2 linked regions of the Thermocoleostomius sinensis A174 genome follow. The main gene of each other region encodes a partner of the protein of the gene in region 2 in a complex. Links are inferred from orthologs where the notes say so. Each region holds a gene or a part of one and is shown on either strand. Other genes may lie near its edges.

Region 1 (9,314 bases), 430 kb from region 2 along the record:
AGAAAAGTTGGACAGGTTGCCCTCCAACATTTGCTGAGCATAGGTCAAATCAAGGGCTAAATCATCTGGATGTGTAATTTGGCTCACTTTTTGCTGCAACAATTCTGCTTCAGAGTAGCCAACAATTTCGCAGAAGCGTTGATTGGCTCGCAAAAACCGTCCAGACGGGCTAATGACAGTGATACCGACGGCCGCTTGTTCAAACACCACCCGAAACCGTTCTTCACTTTCTTGGAGTGCAGTTTCTATGCGTTTGCGATCGGTAACATCCCGGATAGCCCAGATCACCGAATTCTCATCGATCGGGGAGATGCTAGCATCTGACCAACATTCTTGATCGTTAATCATCAGGGGATATTCGGCCCGCACAGGCTGTTGGCTGTCTAGGGCGGCGTGGATATAGCCCAACATTTGATCGGCAATTTCTGGAGCAAACAGTTCGTGTAGAGTTTTATTCACTTTCTCTTTAACCGGACGCACCAAAATGCGCTCATTTACGGCCAACGTTTTCAGGTGACGTCCCTGCCGATCGTAGATAATAATCAAATCGTTCATCGCTGCAAAGAGCGCGTTCATTTCAGCATTAGCGGTTGCTAGCTCTTGGCAAACCTGATTCAATTCAGCCGTTCGAGCTACCACTCGTCGTTCTAAATCGGCATTCAGTGCTTGAATTTCTGCTTCTTTCTTTTTTCGTTCTGTGATGTCTCGAACAAAGCTTTGAAAGACTAGGCGATTGTTATATTCAATGATTTGAGTACTAATTTCAACAGGAATTTCATCTCCATTTTTACGTCGATAGACATGCTCAAACATAAAACTGCCATTGTTCTCTAATTGTTGCAGAATGGCAGCACGGCGTTTTGCCGACATCGGCATTTCAATATCGCAAATTGATAGTTGCAATAGTTCCGATCGCGTATATCCAAGCTGTCTAGCTGCATTCCAATTGGCATCTAAGATTTGATAGGTTACAACGTCAACAATGAAAATAAAATCCGTAGCTGATTCAAACAAATACCGATATTTTTCTTCAGATGCTTTTAACGATCGCTCTGCGTGATTCCGAGCACTAGCGTCTCTAGCAATCAGTAGGATTAGATTGACTCCCAAATCGCTTTGGCGAACCAAACTCAATGTATACTCATATTCTTTGAATGAATGCGCCGTTGGAATTTTTAGTTCGCCATAACACCCCTGACCAGTTTCAAGCGTCACCTGCGATCGAGCTATTAAGGCCATTTTGTGTTCCTGCGAGAGATTCAAATCTTCCCACATTTTACCTAACAGATGAAATCGTTCAATATTGAATGCTTCAGCGCTCGCTGCATTCACGTAGGTAAAGCGCCCAGTTGGATCTTGAATAAATACGAGATCAGGCGAAGCGGCAAATATTTGTTCTAGAATGTCTGCTAATAAACCAGTGGATGACGAGGATGACATAAATTCTGGGCAAGATTAACTTCGGCTGAAATTAACAATTTACAGCAGATTTCTTTCGAATCAGTGGTTTAAATCATCATTCCCATCGAAGAGTACGGTATCCCTGAAACTCTTTTTGCTTAGTTATTATTTAATTAAAGATTTTATAAAATTAACGGTAAGAGGGTGTTTGAAAAGATTTGAGGTGTCAAATTTATGCCAACCGCCTCACCATAATCCGAATCATGGCAAGGTAGATCAAGGTTTCTGATGTCTCTGGTAATAATTCATAGTCTCTGACCAACCGTCTGCATCCCATTAGCCAACCAAAAGTTCGTTCTACCACCCACCTCTTTTTGAGCAAGCTAAAGCCTTTGGTTTGCTCAGGTCGCAGTACAACTTGCACAATCCAACGACAAACATCCATCACCCACATCAGAAAAGGGGCGCCATCGAACCCGCCGTCTACCCAAATGGTGATTAAGCGTGAAACCTTTTTCTTCATCCGTTTGACTCGTTTGAGGACACGTTTGCCCCCTTCGCGTTCCCCCAGGTTTGCCGCACTCACAAACACCCGCAAAACCAGTCCTAACGTATCCACCGTTAAAAATCGTTTGCGTCCTGTAATCAGCTTGCCTCCATCAAAGCCAACTTGTTGATGAACTCCTGCTGCACTCTTGATGCTTTGGCTATCGATGATCGCTTCTGATGGACTAGGATAGCGTTGCGCATCGATGCGAACCCACTGGTGCAACTGGTCATGAATGGAAATCCAGGTGCCGTCCAATCGCCAGTTGCGGAAGTACGTGTACACCGTCTGCCAGGCTGGGAAATCACCAGGTAAAGAACGCCAACGACAGCCTTCAACCAGAACATAGAGCATGGCATTGAGCACCTCCCACAGGTCAACGCTGCGAGGACGACCACCTGGCTTTGCTGCTGGAATTAATTCACTCAAAACCTCATATTGGGCGCGGGTTAGGTTACTGGGATATGCTTTACTCATCTGACTCACTCAGGGCTGTAGATATTTGCTATTCGCAGCCTACACTGAGTGAGCTTTTTTACGACCTTCCTGGCTTCTCAAACACCCTCTAAGTTTTTGTAATTAGAGAGGCGTCGGCAACCATTATAAATGTATTGCAGTGTGCGTATTGCAGCGCAACACAAAAATGTAACCGCTGAGCGTTTCTTCATTCAGTGTGGTAGTTTTTTAAACTTTTGCTAGCCATCGCACGCAATGGTTTTTCTGAACCAAAACCCTTCCTAACGGTAGACAGCAGATATTTGAAGAGAGCGGGCACGATGGACTCATTCCATCTCGAACAATTCTAAACAATTCTACAGATTCACCCATTTTCTCGATCGAGTGCTAGGATGGTATCTGAGAAAAGGTAATCGGTTATAGCGTTTGTTTCAAATATTAAAGGTTTTATACGTTTGGTATTGGCAGGCTTCTCTCCGAAATCTCACTCTCTACACATTTTTCCGTTTTGGAGATTAGTTCATGTCGATTTATATTGGAAACCTGTCCTATCAGGTTAGCGAAGCAGATGTAACGGCTGTCTTTGCCGAGTATGGTGCAGTTAGGCGAGTGCAACTGCCAACCGATCGCGAGACCGGGCGAATGCGCGGGTTCGGTTTTGTGGAAATGAGCACAGAAGCGGAAGAGCAGTCTGCTATTGATGCGTTAGATGGAGCAGAATGGATGGGGCGCGATCTCAAGGTCAATAAAGCGAAGCCCCGCGAGAACCGAGGTTCATTAGGCGGTGGCAATCGCAGAGATAGTTTTTCTCGTAGATACTAATTCTGCTAATCCCCGTTCGTTATCAGGCTGCATTGCATTCACCTCACCGCTTGCGGCTCCCCTTTATAAAGGGAAAGGGTCGGTTTCAGCGTAGTCTCTAAAACCAATCCTGCGGACAGTTAAGGTTCATGGAATCACCCGTGAACCTTTTTTGATTGCTATTGCCGATTGAGGCAACCACTCAGCACAAAAATAAACCCATCAATAGAATAGATACGTCTACTTGCCAATGCAAAATCGGCTAAAGATTTGATCCAATACAGATTCTGTAATCTCGTCTCCAGTGATTTCTCCCAACGTTTGAATCGCACTACGCAAATCGATTGTCCAAAAGTCAAGGGGCAGTTGATCCGCGATCGTTTGTTGTACTTGCTCCAAGGCAGATTTGGCGGAGATTAGAGCCGCTGCTTGACGTTGATTGATGGCGAAATCCAGATTGGCGGCTTGGAAGTTCCCCGCTTGAGCGATCGTCAAAATTGCTTGTTCCAACTCATCAATACCACGATGCTGAGCAGCAGCGGTGCGCACGATCGGGATTGTGTCGTTGGTAAACGGCAATGCTTCGCTGAGGGTGTGATCACTCGTCACCAGGTCAATTTTGTTCATTACCAAAACGAAAGGGCGATGACTGATCTGTTCATAAATATCCTGATCAGCCTCTGTCCATCCAGCAGTAGCATCGATCGTTAATAGCACTAGATCAGCCGCTTGAGCCACTTGTCGTGATCGTTCCACCCCAATTTGCTCAACGCGATCGGCCGCTTCCCGAATTCCAGCCGTATCAAGCACCTGAATCGGAATGCCGCCAACTACCAGTTGCGATTCCACCACATCCCGAGTGGTTCCTGGCAAATCCGTGACAATAGCCCGATCGCTGCGGCTCCAAGCATTCAGCAAACTGGACTTACCCACATTAGGACGACCGACAATCGCCACTTTCAACCCGGTGCGCAATAGTTCTCCGCGATCGGCCGTCGCTAGAATTTGCTCTACCTCATGTAAAACCTGCATCAACTGTGCCTTGATTTCGTCCTCATTCAGCGGTGGCAAATCATCTTCAAAATCAATCCGAGCTTCCACCTCCGCCAAAATATCAAGACAGGTTGATCGCAGTTGCCGAATTGGATGAGCCAACTTGCCTTGCAGTCCTGCCAGGGCAAACTGAGCCGCCTGTGGTGACTGTGCCCCCACCAAATCAGCAATACTTTCAGCCTGAGTCAAGTCTAACCGTCCATTTAGAAACGCCCGCAGCGTAAACTCTCCAGGTTGCGCCAATCTTGCCCCCTGTCCCAGACAGACTTGCAACACTTGCTGCACCGCCATGATGCCACCATGACAGTGAAATTCCACTACATCTTCGCGGGTATACGATCGCGGCGACGCCATCAGCAACATCAATGCTTCATCAATCACTTGCTGCGTTTGAGGATGGCGCACATAGCCATACAACACCCGATGACTTTCCCAAACTTGCTGTCCGGGTGCGTGGAATAGCGATCGAGCAATTGCCATTGCCTCTGCGCCTGACATGCGCACAATGCCCACACTGCCTTGCTGGGGCACAATAGCCGTAGCAATGGCGGCGATTGTTTCTCCTTGAATCACGGGTTTAGGCATGGGGAAACTGAACGGTTCTTTTGTGGGTAGCACTCATCAAGAGATCTTGTGAGATCTTGTCCAGCACTACTCTGAGTATGCATCTTCCAGAAGTCTAGCGGAGCCAGGCAAAGTTGGCAGCAACGCCATGGTAAAACACTCACCTCCTCCTTCATCATCACCAAATCCTGACAAAAAATTGCCCGATACGCTTGTGCAGTGCAATCGAGTTGGTTTATGCTATGGCGATGCTGGTTCTTTCGGCAGACGAGAGGAACGGCTGAACGGCTCAAGGTACTGGCGCTGATTAGGGAAGTTTGGCCGCAACCCTAACCAGCTAACCTAACTTCCTGTTGACCGCAGGAGGCTAGGCTGTGTTGATTGTAGACCAGGTGTCTGCGATCGGCACACCTTGCTGATGCATGGTTGGGTGACCCCCATGCCTTGGGCCATTCTTAACCCAATAGAAAACATCAGCAAGGAAACGAAGAGGAATACAACCATGACTGGAGAATGGAATAGTGAATTGCGCGTTCAGGAGACTGAGCGAGCACAGGTTTGGATTATCGGTAATCGTGAGCAGGTGACACATTTGATGAATGAGTTTTATGTCAAACGGATTGCCACTGACCGAGTGCAGTTTACGCCGATCGTTCCGGCTCCGTTTGCCACAGGCAAGTACATGACGGTGTTGGTGCGGTAGGAAAAATAGGGGCGATCGAGGGTCGTCCCTAGCACAAAAACTATTAACCCGGCCATATTTGCTCTTGTATTTCGCCCCCCCATCCCCCAGTCCCTGCTCCCACAAAAGGGGAAGGAGAGCCGGATCGAAAGTCGCTCTCCCAAAGGGTGAGAGATTGAGGGTGAGGGGAATCGAAGTTTGTCCGTCAATTAGGAGAAATAGTCGATCGAGCACCCGTTACGTCAGATTTAGGCTAAAATCTTAACTTGAGGTTTGTGTTGAGATTTCCCTACAAGGCACATTCCTTGGCTGAAACACCTTGGAGAGGTGGCAGAGTGGTCGAATGCGCTCGACTTGAAATCGAGTGTCCGATGAGGACCGTGGGTTCGAATCCCACCCTCTCCGTTTAGTTCTTACCTGCACACAACTTAAAGCAGAGTGCAGATTAACTCGATCGAACTCGATTGACGAACTAAAAAACTCAGTTCAACCTTGAAGGAAGTGGCGTTGGAGTGGCTTGTGTTAGCGATAGACTTTAGTCATCTCACGATCGCAGGCGGCAAATTTGTATACCAGTCTTATCACTGGCAGATCGATCGAATAGCTACTTCGAGTGAGGTTTTTTTTGAATACATACTGAAACGAGACAGTGAACTCATTGGTGAAGCTAAATGTCAACCCTCTAGCTTAATTCGAGCGAATCTAGCTGGCTCAGACGCAGCCAAGCTCAGCGTTGATCCGATCGCAGTGCAGCAGTACCAAGGGCAGTGCCACTGGATTGAAACCCTGCAAATTTTTTCAGCGTTTCGTGGTCGGGGCTACGGGTCATTATGGCTGGAAGCACTGTGTGCATTGCTGCATTCAGACGCCAAGCTGCCGATCGTGCTGTATGCTGATGAGTGGTGGGATCAATCGAGTCCACTTAAGGGCAACCAGTTCAACGCCTGGTATGAACGCCACAGATTTTTTCCCTATCCAGTGAATGGAATGTTAACCTTGCGAGTCCGTGAGTCGGAATAAAATTAATATTGCATCCCTGACTTGCGATGTTGTACCGCCGTCACGCCGATCGCCTCTAAGACTTTGCCATTATCCACCGTGGCATACAGCAGCCAATGATCACCACACTCCATCCGATCCTGAACCGTACATTCTAAATAGGCTAGGGCTTCATCTAAAATCAAGCAACCATTCTGAGCCGGATGCGTCATTAAGTCGCCAAAACGATCGGCGCCAGACGCAGGTTTGAGAAAATGCCGTCGCAGGTTACGCCCTTCTTTCAAAATATTCAATACAAACGCGGCCCCAGACTGTGGCAGAGATTGACTTTGGTCAGTGGAAATGGCGATCGTTAGGCCGGGTGGGTTGAAGGTTGCTTGTGAAACCCAAGAGGTTAAAAATCCTCGATGCTGCTCACCTTCGCGAGTTGTCACCACACACAGCGACCCAGCAATGCGTCCTACGGCTTGTGCAGTGCGATCGGACTGGGTTTCCACCGCAGGTTGACGAACTGTGCGCACTTTTCGCACTTTCTTCAGCGCCTGTACAAACTCGGCTCCGGCTGTTTCGCACTCCTGCAAGGTGTCGTCTGTGGGTTTAAATTTGACGCGAATAGGTTCAAAGCCAAATTGATAGCCCGCATCTTGCAGCTTATTTTGCAACAAATCGATCGCTTCACCGCTCCAGCCATAGGAACCAAACACCCCAGCTAATTTAGTTTTGGCTGCCGTAGATAAGGCAATTCCTAGCGCCGTTTGAATTTGCGATGGAGCATGGCCGCCCAAGGTGGGAGAACCAATGATAAAGCCATCGCATTGTTCCAAGCTGGCAGTGATTTCTGCCGGATCGGCAAATTCACAGTTAATGGTTTGCACCGATGCCCCTGACTCGATTAACCCCTTGGCGATCGCCCGGCCCATCGTGGCTGTGTTGCCATAGGCGGAGGTATACAACAGTGCCACATTGAGTTCCTGCGCCTGCTGATGTTCGCACCAATAGCGATAATCAAACGTTAAGCGGCTAACGCTGTAGCGCACCAGTGGCCCATGTCCAACCGCATAGAGCTTAGCTTTATCCGAGAAAGGTGCTAGTCGATCGAGCGCTGCTTCTACCTGTTTGGCTTGGCTCGCATGCAAACAGTCAAAGTAATAGCGCCGATCGTCATCCAGTCTGCGCCAGTTTTCATCCAACACTGCATCATCACAGAGGTGTGCGCCAAACAGCTTATCTGTATAGAGAATGCGCGTGGCTGGGTCATAGGTGCAAAGTCCATCAGGATGGCGCGGGGTGGGTGTAGGAATGAACTGCAACTGATGCCCCTGTCCCAGATCGATCGTCTCTTCGCTGTTGGCCAACACAATGCGCAGTGTTTGTTCTGGAAAGGCCGATCGCAAAGCCACCTCTGCGGCTCTGGCACAGACAAAGGTAATTTGAGGAGCCACCTCAATGCCCAACAGTGCCTTCAATGTAGCAAAGCGATTAGGATTGGCATGACCCAAGATCACATAGTCAATTTTCTGTAAATAGACGTGATGGGCCAGTTCCTCAATAAATACGTTGGTAAAGGATTCGCCGGGTGGATCAATCAACGCGGTTTTGTCAGCTTGAATTAGGTAGGAATTAGCCGTAGTTCCCTTTTGCCGCGCATACTCCACTTCAAACTTCAGCCGATCCCACGTGCGCGATCGCAACACCAACGTATTCGCACCAATTTCGGCTGTTTGCACATCGCGAGGTCGAGTTTCAGCCATTTTTGCTTCGGTCAGTCTCGTTTCAGCCATGAATCCTCTACGCTCCCACCTGCATCAAGGTTTGCTTCACATGTTCTAACTAGTTTTGCTCTCACGAGCGGGTACTGAATGACCTAGAGCATGGTTGTTTAATCCAGTCATATTACTGGCCGAACCGTTTCTTGTGGCTAATTCCGATGCATTCAATTCAGCCAGCTCTTTCAAACGCTTCATCGATACAATATGTTCTGGATCAATGCCTTCAAAGGTTGGTGGCAACCACACTCGAATCACTAGCAATACTCCCAACACTAGCAGAAAAGCGCAAGCTGAGAGAATCTGATTCGCGGGTGCTTCCAGCACGCCTCGCACAATGACTTCCCGCAAAATAGAAACGATCGATACCTCAACCGCTACACCAATGGAAATACGCTGCTCTTGCAAATAAATGATCAGTAGCCGAAACAGTTCCACCAAAATCAGCAGAAACAGAATATCAGCCGTTACCGCCGGAAAATCTAATGGGGGCAACAGCGAGAGAAACATTTCTCGCATCTGGATCACCATGAAGCTAAACAGCCCAATGCACAGCGAGATGATGATTAAATCTTGAACCGTTTCAAGGGCACGAACGATGCGATCGCGTTGAATCCAATCCGATCGCTCTAGGGAAGAGGGCTTCATCAGTTTCTGCATATTCTGCATGGGGCGCTCCTTGAACTTAACTGCAACAATTCTTAGCTTAATTCAGCAAGGCTTATAAATAGCGCTTCTATTTATCAATAAATCTAATGGAATCAATTGAGCTTCAAGAGTGTGGCGATAGCTGAACCAGCACAGGAAAGGAGAGGATACGCCACAGTTTCTCCACTCGATCGGGCAGAGTCCGCATCACAAGCCATCCTCATATCATGTTGTCCGTGTGTTGCTCGTGTGTTGTTCGTCATGCCATAGGATTTAGTACCCAAGTGGGTCATCTCAATTCCAGAGAAACTAGTTAGGGTGGAAGTAGGTTCGAGCCATCCACCCCCACAGGATTTTTAGGTATGACAAACAACCCGCTACATCCATCACCGTTGAT
Region 2 (9,329 bases):
GAGCGGGCAGAGCGGGCCCTGCGCTGTGCACCTTTTCAGCTTTTGCTATTTCGCACGATGCGCCACCAAAGTGTAGAACTGAGAACGATCGCTGGCAAAATGGGGTTGCAAGTTGGCTACACCACGCGAGCGATGTCAGAGTTGGCAGTAGAAAATGAGCTTCTGTGGTTGATTCAAGTCGGATTATTGCGGCGAGAGGTAGATGGGCAAGGCATTACCAGCAGTTTTCGTTTAACTCCATTAGGGCATCAGCTTGTCGAAAAATGGCAGCAATCGGATATACCGCCAGCTTCACGGCGCGATCGGCTGGTCAACGCTCTCAATCGTTGGCTACGATTGCCAAGCTGGTTGCAATAACAGCCGTGAATGTAGCAAGTGAAGAATAAGCTCGATCGCAATGAACAAGCTGTTGAAGAAGTCGTGAAGAAGTACTGAAGTTGAGAAGTCAAGTTGCAATACATTTTCCACCGAAGTGGTTTCAACCGCAGGGATTTCATAGATCTGGCAATTCTAAGTGTGAGTGTCATAGAGCGTATGGTTCTGGGAGGTTCTAAATGAAAGCCATCATGGTCGTGGGCACGATGTCCCATGTGGGAAAGTCCCTCTTAACCACTGCGCTCTGTCGAATTTTGAGCCGGCGGGGCTGGCGAGTGGCTCCATTTAAAGGGCAAAATATGGCGCTGAATTCCTATGTCACCGCCACTGGAGGAGAAATTGGCCATGCCCAAGCGATTCAAGCCTGGGCTGCCGGCATTGCCCCCCGGGTTGAAATGAATCCGATTCTGCTGAAACCTCAGGGTGACTCTACGTCGCAGGTCATTATCAAAGGGCGCGTGGCGGGGCGAGCAGGAGCTTCTGAGTATTACGAACAATTCTTTGAAACAGGCTGGCAGGCGATCGAAGAGTCATTGCAACGACTGAACGAAGAGTTTGATTTGTTGGTCTGCGAAGGGGCAGGTAGTCCGGCTGAAATCAACCTGAAACACCGGGACTTGACCAATATGCGGGTCGCTCGTTACCTAAATGCCCCCAGCCTGTTAGTGGTTGATATTGAACGAGGCGGTGCCTTCGCGCAAGTTGTGGGCACGCTAGAACTATTGGAACCAGAGGAACGGCAACTGATTCAAGGGGTGGTCATCAACAAATTTCGTGGGCAACGATCGATTCTGCAACCCGGCATTGATTGGCTACAAGACCGCACTGGAATTCCGGTAATTGGGGTGGTTCCCTGGTTAGACCATGCCTTTCCTGCCGAAGATTCCCTGTCGTTGTTCGATCGCCCCCCCCAAAAAAAACAGGGCGATTTGACCATCGCTGTGATTCGCTTGCCCCGCATTTCCAACTTTACAGATTTTGACCCGCTGGAATCGGAACCCACGGTCAATGTTAAATATGTCAGCCTTAAAGAAAGTCTAGGCTACCCAGATGCTGTCATATTACCCGGTTCCAAAACCACGATCGCCGATTTAGTTGCCCTACAGCGCAGCGGCATGGCTGAGGAGATTCAAGACTATGTTGCCGCAGGTGGCACAGTCTTGGGTATTTGCGGTGGGTTTCAAATGATGGGCAAAGTCCTTGCTGATCCAGAAGGCTTGGAGGGGCAAGAGGGGCGCTATAAGGGCTTAGGTCTGGTGCCGCTGAAAACTGTCATTACGCCGCAAAAGGTGGCACGGCAGCGACTGGTTACGTCAAACTATCCCCAAGTTGGATTGCCCGTTGGTGGCTATGAAATTCACCAAGGACGTAGCCATATTGTCTTTAATGAAGGCGACGGTGAACCGATCTATAAACCACTGTTTGAAGATACGAATCTGGGCGTTGTAGATATCACTCAATCAATTTGGGGTACCTATTTACACGGTATTTTTGACAATGGCCCGTGGCGACGAGCTTGGCTAAACCGCTTGCGACAACAGCGTGGGTTGAAGTCGCTGCCGACAGGAATTTCCAATTATCGAGAACAGCGGGAAGCGTTATTAAATACGTTAGCCGATGAAATGGTGAAACATTTAGACTTAAACCAGATTCTGCAATCGCTGGATAAGCAACCGGCTAGGTAAGTACAACATTATGAGTATCGAGGTTCGTTTCCTACCAGACGACGTGATCATCGAGGCAGAAATTGGGGAGCCACTCTTACAAGTGGCCGATCGAGCAGGACTTTCGATTCCGACAGGCTGTTTGATTGGCTTTTGTCACGCCTGTGAAGTGGAACTTGACGATGGGGAAATTATTTGTGCCTGCATTAGCACAGTTCCTCCTGGGCAACCCAAATTCACGGTTAATTTATATGTCGATCCCACGTGGTAGCGATTCTGATGCAGCCAAGGTGCATCAAGCGGCGATCGCCCTAGGCAGTAATATTGGGGATTCCCATACCATTGTGCAATCGGCCTTGCAACGGCTGGATGAAACTCCGGGGATTGCCCTCAACGCCTGCTCGCCCGTTTATCAAACTGTGGCCATTGGTCCACCACAGCCAGATATTCTCAACGCCTGTGCCCTACTCTCAACTACGCTTGATCCACCCACCCTAATGACGGCAATGCTTGCGATTGAAGCTAGCTTTGGCCGGATACGCCGAGAGCGCTGGGGGCCGCGATCGCTCGATCTAGATTTGTTATTATTTGATGACCTGATTTTGAAGCAACCTGGTCTCACTATTCCTCATCCAAGCATGACTCAGCGGGCATTTGTGCTGGTTCCGCTTTTGGATATTGCTCCCGATTGGGTTGACCCTGTTTCAGGGCAAACGATCGCAATGCTTGCCCACCAGGTAGACTGGTCAGGAGTCAAACTCTATTCGTTAGAAAACGAATGAAACCGTCTGGCAACGCAATCCTTCATCTTTCTCAACTATGCCATTTGGACCTGAACCCCCCCAACTGATTAAACAAAAACTGCTTTACCGTGGTCGAAAGTTCAACTATGAAGTGATTCGATTGCGCTTGCCCAATGGAGCCGAGGGAGATTGGGAATGTGTTCGACATCCAGGAGGAGCCTTGGCGATTCCTGTTACCCCAGATGGCAAACTAGTATTAGTGCGACAATATCGCTTTGCTGCCCAGGGACGTCTACTCGAATTTCCCGCCGGCACTGTAGAACCGAATGAAGATCCGGCTACTACGATCAAACGAGAGATTGAAGAAGAAACGGGCTATCGGGCACATCAGTGGCGATCGCTTGGGAAGTTTTTCTTGGCTCCTGGCTATTCCGATGAAATCATCTATGCATTCTTAGCCGAAGACTTAGAGCAGCTAGAAACACCACCCGGACAAGATGAAGACGAAGATATTGAAGTGGTACTGATGACCCCCCAAGCACTAGAACAAGCAATCTTGCAGGGCGAGCCGATTGATGCAAAATCGATCTCTAGTTTTATGCTGGCCCGTCCATTTTTGAACTTGGAAATTTAAACAAAAACTAAATGTGGGTGTAAATAGACTAGATAGAAACTACATATAGGTGCAAACGAACGTGACATTGTTATCCAGTCCTAGAAATTCGGTTTAGAATAAGGGCATAGAACAAGCGATCTACTTAGAAGATTGAGCTAGCCATGAGTCTCTTCCGTCGTCTACGAGATGCCCTGGGGCTAAACGAGGAATACGAAGAATACTATTACGAAGAGGACCCACCCTCTGAGGAGGTGTATCTGGATGACCCGCCACCTCGCCGTCGGGCTTCGTCGGGTAATGTCATTGGGCTACCAGGATTGATGATGGAAGTTGTGTTAATGCAGCCGCGATCATTTGAAGAAATTCCAGAGGCCGTAACGGCGCTGCGAGAGCGCAAAGCCGTGATTCTTAACTTAAATTATATTGAAATTGAACAGGCGCAACGATGTGCAGATTATGTCGCTGGGGGTGCGTTTGCAATTGATGGTCATCAACGGCAAATTGATGAGAACGTGTTTCTATTCACGCCAAATTTTGTGCAAATTAGCCAACATCAGTCTCCAGAGCCAGAACTCCCACCATCTCCGCCCCCCTTTGAAATGCCCCCTTCACCTTGGGAGATGTCCCCGCGTCCCCAGCCCCAGCGAGAGTTTGATGCGCGGTTTTGACGGTTTCAATCAGAGCCATGCTGAATGTGGCCCCCAACTAAGTGAACGGATTCAGGAACTGGATGCAGACACTATCGGGAAACGGGTTCAGCGTGGTCGTCTGGAACCGAAACTACTGGGAATCCTTGGCGCGATCGAATTTCTAGATATAACAACAGCGCATTGACATCGGCTGGATTGACGCCGCCAATGCGAGCCGCCTGACCCACCGTGAGCGGTTTGACCTTTGCCAGTTTCTCACGAGATTCTTTTGAGAGGGTATCGATCGCCATATAGTCCAAATCGGCTGGCAACAGACGGTTTGCTTGGCGGGCAATTTGATCGATTTGGTTTTGCTGCCGTTGTAAATAGCCCGCATACTTAATATCAATTTCTGCGCCTTCTCGCTCTTCGCGGGACAGATCAGTATTACCCAACCCGTAGCGATCGAGATTGACATAGTGAAACCCAGGACGACGCAATAAATCTGCCAACGTCACAGATCCTTTGATTGCTTGTTGCGTATCAGCGACAATTTGCTGCCCTAGTGCATCATGCTCTTTAACGCGAGTGATATGTAGCCGTTCCTTTTCAGCGGCAATGTTAGCTTGCTTCTGTTGAAACAACAGCCAACGCCGATCGTCGATCAATCCAATTTCACGGCCCATAGGCGTCAACCGTTGATCGGCATTGTCCGATCGTAACAGCAAGCGATATTCCGATCGGGAGGTCAACATGCGATAGGGTTCACGCAAATCTTTGGTGCAGAGATCGTCAATGAGTGTACCGATGTAGCTTTGCTCACGCGGAAACACTAACATCTCTTGTCCTTGCACAAACCGCACGGCATTAATGCCAGCCACAAGCCCTTGCGCGGCCGCTTCTTCATAGCCTGTTGTCCCGTTCACTTGCCCTGCACAAAATAATCCCTCTACCTTCTTCGTCATTAATGTGGGATAACACTGGGTAGCAGGCAGGTAATCATATTCCACTGCATAGGCAGGACGCAGCATAATGCACTTTTCCATGCCGGGCAGGGTGCGCAACATCTGTAACTGCAAGGTTTCTGGCAGTCCGGTGGAAAATCCCTGGATATAGAGTTCAGGAATATCGCGACCTTCTGGCTCAATGAAAATCTGGTGCGATTCCTTGTCAGCAAACCGCACAATTTTGTCTTCAATACTAGGGCAATAGCGCGGGCCTTTGGCATCAACCCAGCCGCCATACACTGGCGATAAGTGCAAATTCTCGCGGATCAAACGATGGGTTTCAGCAGTAGTGCGAGTTAGATAACAACACAGTTGCTCTCGCTCAACCCATACGTCCGGATCAAAGCTGAACCAGCGTACATCCGGATCACCGGGTTGCCGTTCCATTTGGCTGTAATCGACCGATCGCTTGTCTACCCGGGCAGGGGTTCCAGTTTTCAAGCGTCCTGTTTCAAATCCTAATCGGTTCAGGGTGTCGGTTAGCCCAACCGCCGCGAATTCTCCAGCGCGTCCAGCTTCCATTGACTTGTTGCCCACCCAGATGCGCCCGCCCAAAAATGTGCCAGTGGTCAAAATTACCGCTTTGCAAGCAAACGCGACGCCAAAGTAGGTTTGCACCCCAATCACGTCATCATTTTTACCCAGAATCAAATCCGTGGCCATGCTTTCGCGCACAGTTAGGTTCGCTTGATTCTCAACGATCTGCTTCATGATGGCAGCGTATTCCCGCTTATCGGTTTGCGCCCGTAAGGCCCAAACTGCTGGCCCGCGTGAAATGTTGAGAACCCGCTTTTGTAGATACGTGCGATCGGCCATTTTGCCAATTTCACCGCCCAAGGCATCCACCTCATGGGTCAGTTGGGATTTTGCTGGGCCACCCACGGCTGGGTTGCACGGTTGCCAGGCAATTTTGTCTAGATTCAGCGTTAACATCAATGTCTTGCAGCCCAACCGAGCCGCTGCTAGGGCTGCCTCGCAACCAGAATGTCCTGCTCCCACGACGACCACATCAAATTCGTCTTGGAAGTCAACTCGGTTGTCAGATTGAGAATTAGGCATAGTCATAGCAGCAGGCGATCGCAAGGGGTTCAGTCTTCTATTTTAATCGCATTGCCCCTTTGACCGTGATTGCTTTGCGGACAGATCAGCTAGCTCGTTGACTGCTGACCAGTCTCACCTAAATATCACTTCGTCCCTTCAAAGTCCATAGCGTATCTCCCTGAACAAGAGATACGCTCCTGAACCTTATCTTGAACCTTATCTACAGTTGTGTACAGTTTGTATCAGCTTGATCTATGCCTTGACTAGGCTTCTAGCCAAAGTTCGCGCACACCGTTCTCAGGTAACCAACCAGCAATTTCTTGAATTCGCTCTTCAGAGAGTTCATCTTTGGTGGCTGCGAAAACGGCTCTTACGGCTCGCTTGCGATCGGCGTCTTCATTTTCAAACCCACGTTCTAATCCACCTTCATTAGCAACCCGGAAGAAGAAGCGATCGGAATCAATCTTAAAAATCCCTGGACCTTGCCATGGTGGACGAACCCGGCTCAGCAAACCAACGATCGGGTTTGTATCTTTCCATAACTCTGCAACTTCCATTTGCAATGCCTTTTCTTTGGTCTGCATCGCTTCTTCGTGCAGTTCCGATTCAACTCGATCTGCCGTTTCTGTGGTCATTAAGTCGCGCATCACTCGAAACACCACTTCGGTAAAGTCCCTAGCATCATAGGGGTCTGCAAAGCCTCCTTGCACCATGACTTTTTCCAGAAACGATCGATGTTCATCCGCAATCACTGTCCTGGAATCTTCAACCTCCGTTGGATCAATTTCTGGTAGACTTTTATTTTTAATTTCATCCGGCATAGGTCTCTCCTAGGTCTTCCACATCACTACACTCACGTTGCTCTGGCAATGTCTACAATCTTTGCCAGTGAATTGCTCAGCCGTGATACGCTGTAAATAACATTGCCTTAAATGCTTGGTTTCAGCATGATCCCCTAGTCTGAGATCTGCGGAAATGATTCTAACCAAAAGTTAGACCCACATGGGATTGATGTCTAGCAGAATTGCCAAGCTCATAACTTGCTTGCATAACTTGCTCAAGGTGACACGCGAGTTTATGCAGAATACGTTAGAATTTTGGTTCCTATCTTGTCTTTCATCTTCAGTCGCGATGCGTTCAGAGCTATCTTCAACGGGGCAACCGCCTACACTCCGTCCGTATCAGCTTAAGTTGGTCAAAGACCTCTATATCAAGTTAGGACAAGGACACCGTCGCATCGCCATCATTGCCGGAACAGGAGCTGGAAAAACAATCATCGCCGGAAAGATTTGTGCCGATCTGGTTGCACGTGGAATGCAACTCATGTTCCTGGTGCATTTGGATGTGCTGGTGGGGCAAACCTATCGCAAGATGCAAGCCTTTGGGCTGCGCTGTGGGTTTATTAAAGCCGGATGGCAAGAAGATCCAACCGCTCCGATTCAAATTGCTAGTATTCAAACGATGGCACAACGGGACTGGTGGCGCAGTTGGCCTGCTAAAGTGATTTTGTTTGACGAGGGACACACGACGGTTTTTAGCCAAATTGGTCAAACGCTCATCTACGAAACGCATCCTCGATCGATTCACTTGGCCCTGACTGCCACGCCCTACCGCTTAGGACGCGAGCAATTAGGGGACCACATGCAAACGTTTGTTGCCTCTCCAGTGCCCTGGCAGTTGCAGCGTATGGGCTATTTAGCTCCAATGAAATACTTCGGTGTTGATAAAGATGGGCAAGTAGATTTATCAGATGTACGAACGATCGCCGGAGATTTTGACGAACGCGATCTCAAAAATGCTTGCGATCGACCGGAACTGGTACAGCGCATTGTTGAGGAATATCAGCGTCTCGTGTCTGGAAAACGAGCGATCGCCTTTTGCATTGATGTTGAACATGCTCGACATGTAGCCGATGCCTTTAATGCGATTGGCATTGCTGCGGATGTGGTGGATGGCAGTACCCCCATTAAAGAACGACAAAAGTTATACAAAGCGCTGGCTACCAATCAATTACAAGTTTTAACTTCGTGTAATGTTATCAGCATTGGGTTTGATGAACCCAGTGTTGAAGTAGGAATGCTGTTGCGACCTACTCAATCACGCGCGTTGCACCAACAGCAAATTGGTCGAGTGATGCGAATTTCACCCGATACGGGAAAGCAATATGGAATTATTTTAGATCAAGCGGGAAACTTGCAGCGACTGGGGTTTCCAGAAGATATTAAATCCTACTATTTGCCAACCAAGCGCGAGCCGGGTAGCAACGAAGTGTCTCCCGCCAAGCAATGTCCGCACTGCAACCGCTTGGTGTGGGGTTTTATAATGCAGTGCCCCGAGTGTGGCTATTGCTGGCCCAGCGAGCCACAAGTCTGTGCTGAGGAACTGGTTGAAGTGCTGAGTGAACATCAGCAACAGTTGCCGATGATTGAGTTTTACCGGGCACAACGCCGCAAGATGTTTCGCGATGGCGAGTCGCTCAATTGGATTAAGCACAAGTTTTACGAAAAGTTTGGTCGCCTACCAGACCCATCTTGGTGTCAGGGTGCGATCTTTGGGGATAATCCGTCGATCGACGATAAGGTGTCCTATCGGACTTACCTGATGGCCCAAGCTCAGCGGCAAGGCAAGTCTATTTCCTGGGTAATCGATGAGTTTCAGCAGGAATTTGGACTGGATGAATGGCAATCGCTATTCTAAAGAAATTCTGAAACCCCGTTGACTGTCAGATCTGATCTTGCTTTCGTTCCATAACGATCGATTACATTGCCTAGAAACTTGTCCCGAAACTAACACGATCGTCTATAGTCAATCAGTGATGGCAAAATCTAGATGGCAAAATCTAGATGGCAAAATCTAGGCGATCGGCTGTGACTGTGATGTGGAAAAAGAAACCAACCTTATTGCTAACGGTAGGAACAGCATTGGCGCTGATGGCAGGTGGGGCAACGGCTTGGTGGCTGCTGCAACGCACGCCGCTTTCAGAACTGCCTACGGGGGCAGATGCCTTGCCACAAGAGACAGCCATGAGTCTTTCGTTTACCAGTGACGAGGGGCAATGGCGGCGGCTGCGGCAGTATGGCACGACCGATTCTCAAGCCTCGTTTGATCGGGGGCTAGCAACTTGGCGCGATCGCTTGTTTACGGCTAACGGCATTGATTATCAGCGCGATATTCGTCCTTGGGTTGGCGAAGAGATCACAGTGGCGTTTTTGCCCCCCCCAACAATGGACGAGGATGCTAGCAACAAGGTGGTT

The links.
Region 1: the proteins of mnmG (region 2) and mnmE are in contact, whole or in part, in a solved structure (PDB 9HIP), measured with the Escherichia coli proteins. The link is inferred for Thermocoleostomius sinensis A174 from one-to-one orthologs.

Annotation. Positions count from the first base shown.
Region 1 is NZ_CP113797.1:4,140,779-4,150,092, forward strand. The notes cover bases 2,645-5,510. They hold mnmE (tRNA uridine-5-carboxymethylaminomethyl(34) synthesis GTPase MnmE), read right to left. Parts: upstream 4,844-5,510; coding sequence 3,446-4,843; downstream 2,645-3,445. Other genes in these bases: OXH18_RS17950 (RNA recognition motif domain-containing protein), read left to right, coding at 2,927-3,226; OXH18_RS17960 (hypothetical protein), read left to right, coding at 5,325-5,510. Also shown: OXH18_RS17940 (PAS domain-containing protein), read right to left, coding at 1-1,440; OXH18_RS17945 (IS5 family transposase), read right to left, coding at 1,634-2,425; more of OXH18_RS17960, read left to right, coding at 5,511-5,525; OXH18_RS17970 (hypothetical protein), read left to right, coding at 6,024-6,524; OXH18_RS17975 (diflavin flavoprotein), read right to left, coding at 6,527-8,254; OXH18_RS17980 (phosphate-starvation-inducible PsiE family protein), read right to left, coding at 8,330-8,929; OXH18_RS17985 (hypothetical protein), read left to right, coding at 9,280-9,314. UniProt on the Escherichia coli protein: Exhibits a very high intrinsic GTPase hydrolysis rate. Involved in the addition of a carboxymethylaminomethyl (cmnm) group at the wobble position (U34) of certain tRNAs, forming tRNA-cmnm(5)s(2)U34.
Region 2 is NZ_CP113797.1:4,566,202-4,575,530, reverse strand. What follows is about bases 3,619-6,499. They hold mnmG (tRNA uridine-5-carboxymethylaminomethyl(34) synthesis enzyme MnmG), read right to left. Parts: upstream 6,100-6,499; coding sequence 4,138-6,099; downstream 3,619-4,137. Other genes in these bases: OXH18_RS19715 (DUF2267 domain-containing protein), read right to left, coding at 6,339-6,499; OXH18_RS19725 (cell division protein SepF), read left to right, coding at 3,619-4,066. Also shown: OXH18_RS19750 (Npun_F0494 family protein), read left to right, coding at 1-357; cobyric acid synthase CobQ, read left to right, coding at 555-2,060; OXH18_RS19740 (2Fe-2S iron-sulfur cluster-binding protein), read left to right, coding at 2,071-2,310; folK (2-amino-4-hydroxy-6-hydroxymethyldihydropteridine diphosphokinase), read left to right, coding at 2,291-2,821; OXH18_RS19730 (NUDIX hydrolase), read left to right, coding at 2,859-3,416; more of OXH18_RS19725, read left to right, coding at 3,560-3,618; more of OXH18_RS19715, read right to left, coding at 6,500-6,896; OXH18_RS19710 (DEAD/DEAH box helicase family protein), read left to right, coding at 7,207-8,772; OXH18_RS19705 (DUF3352 domain-containing protein), read left to right, coding at 8,919-9,329. UniProt on the Escherichia coli protein: NAD-binding protein involved in the addition of a carboxymethylaminomethyl (cmnm) group at the wobble position (U34) of certain tRNAs, forming tRNA-cmnm(5)s(2)U34.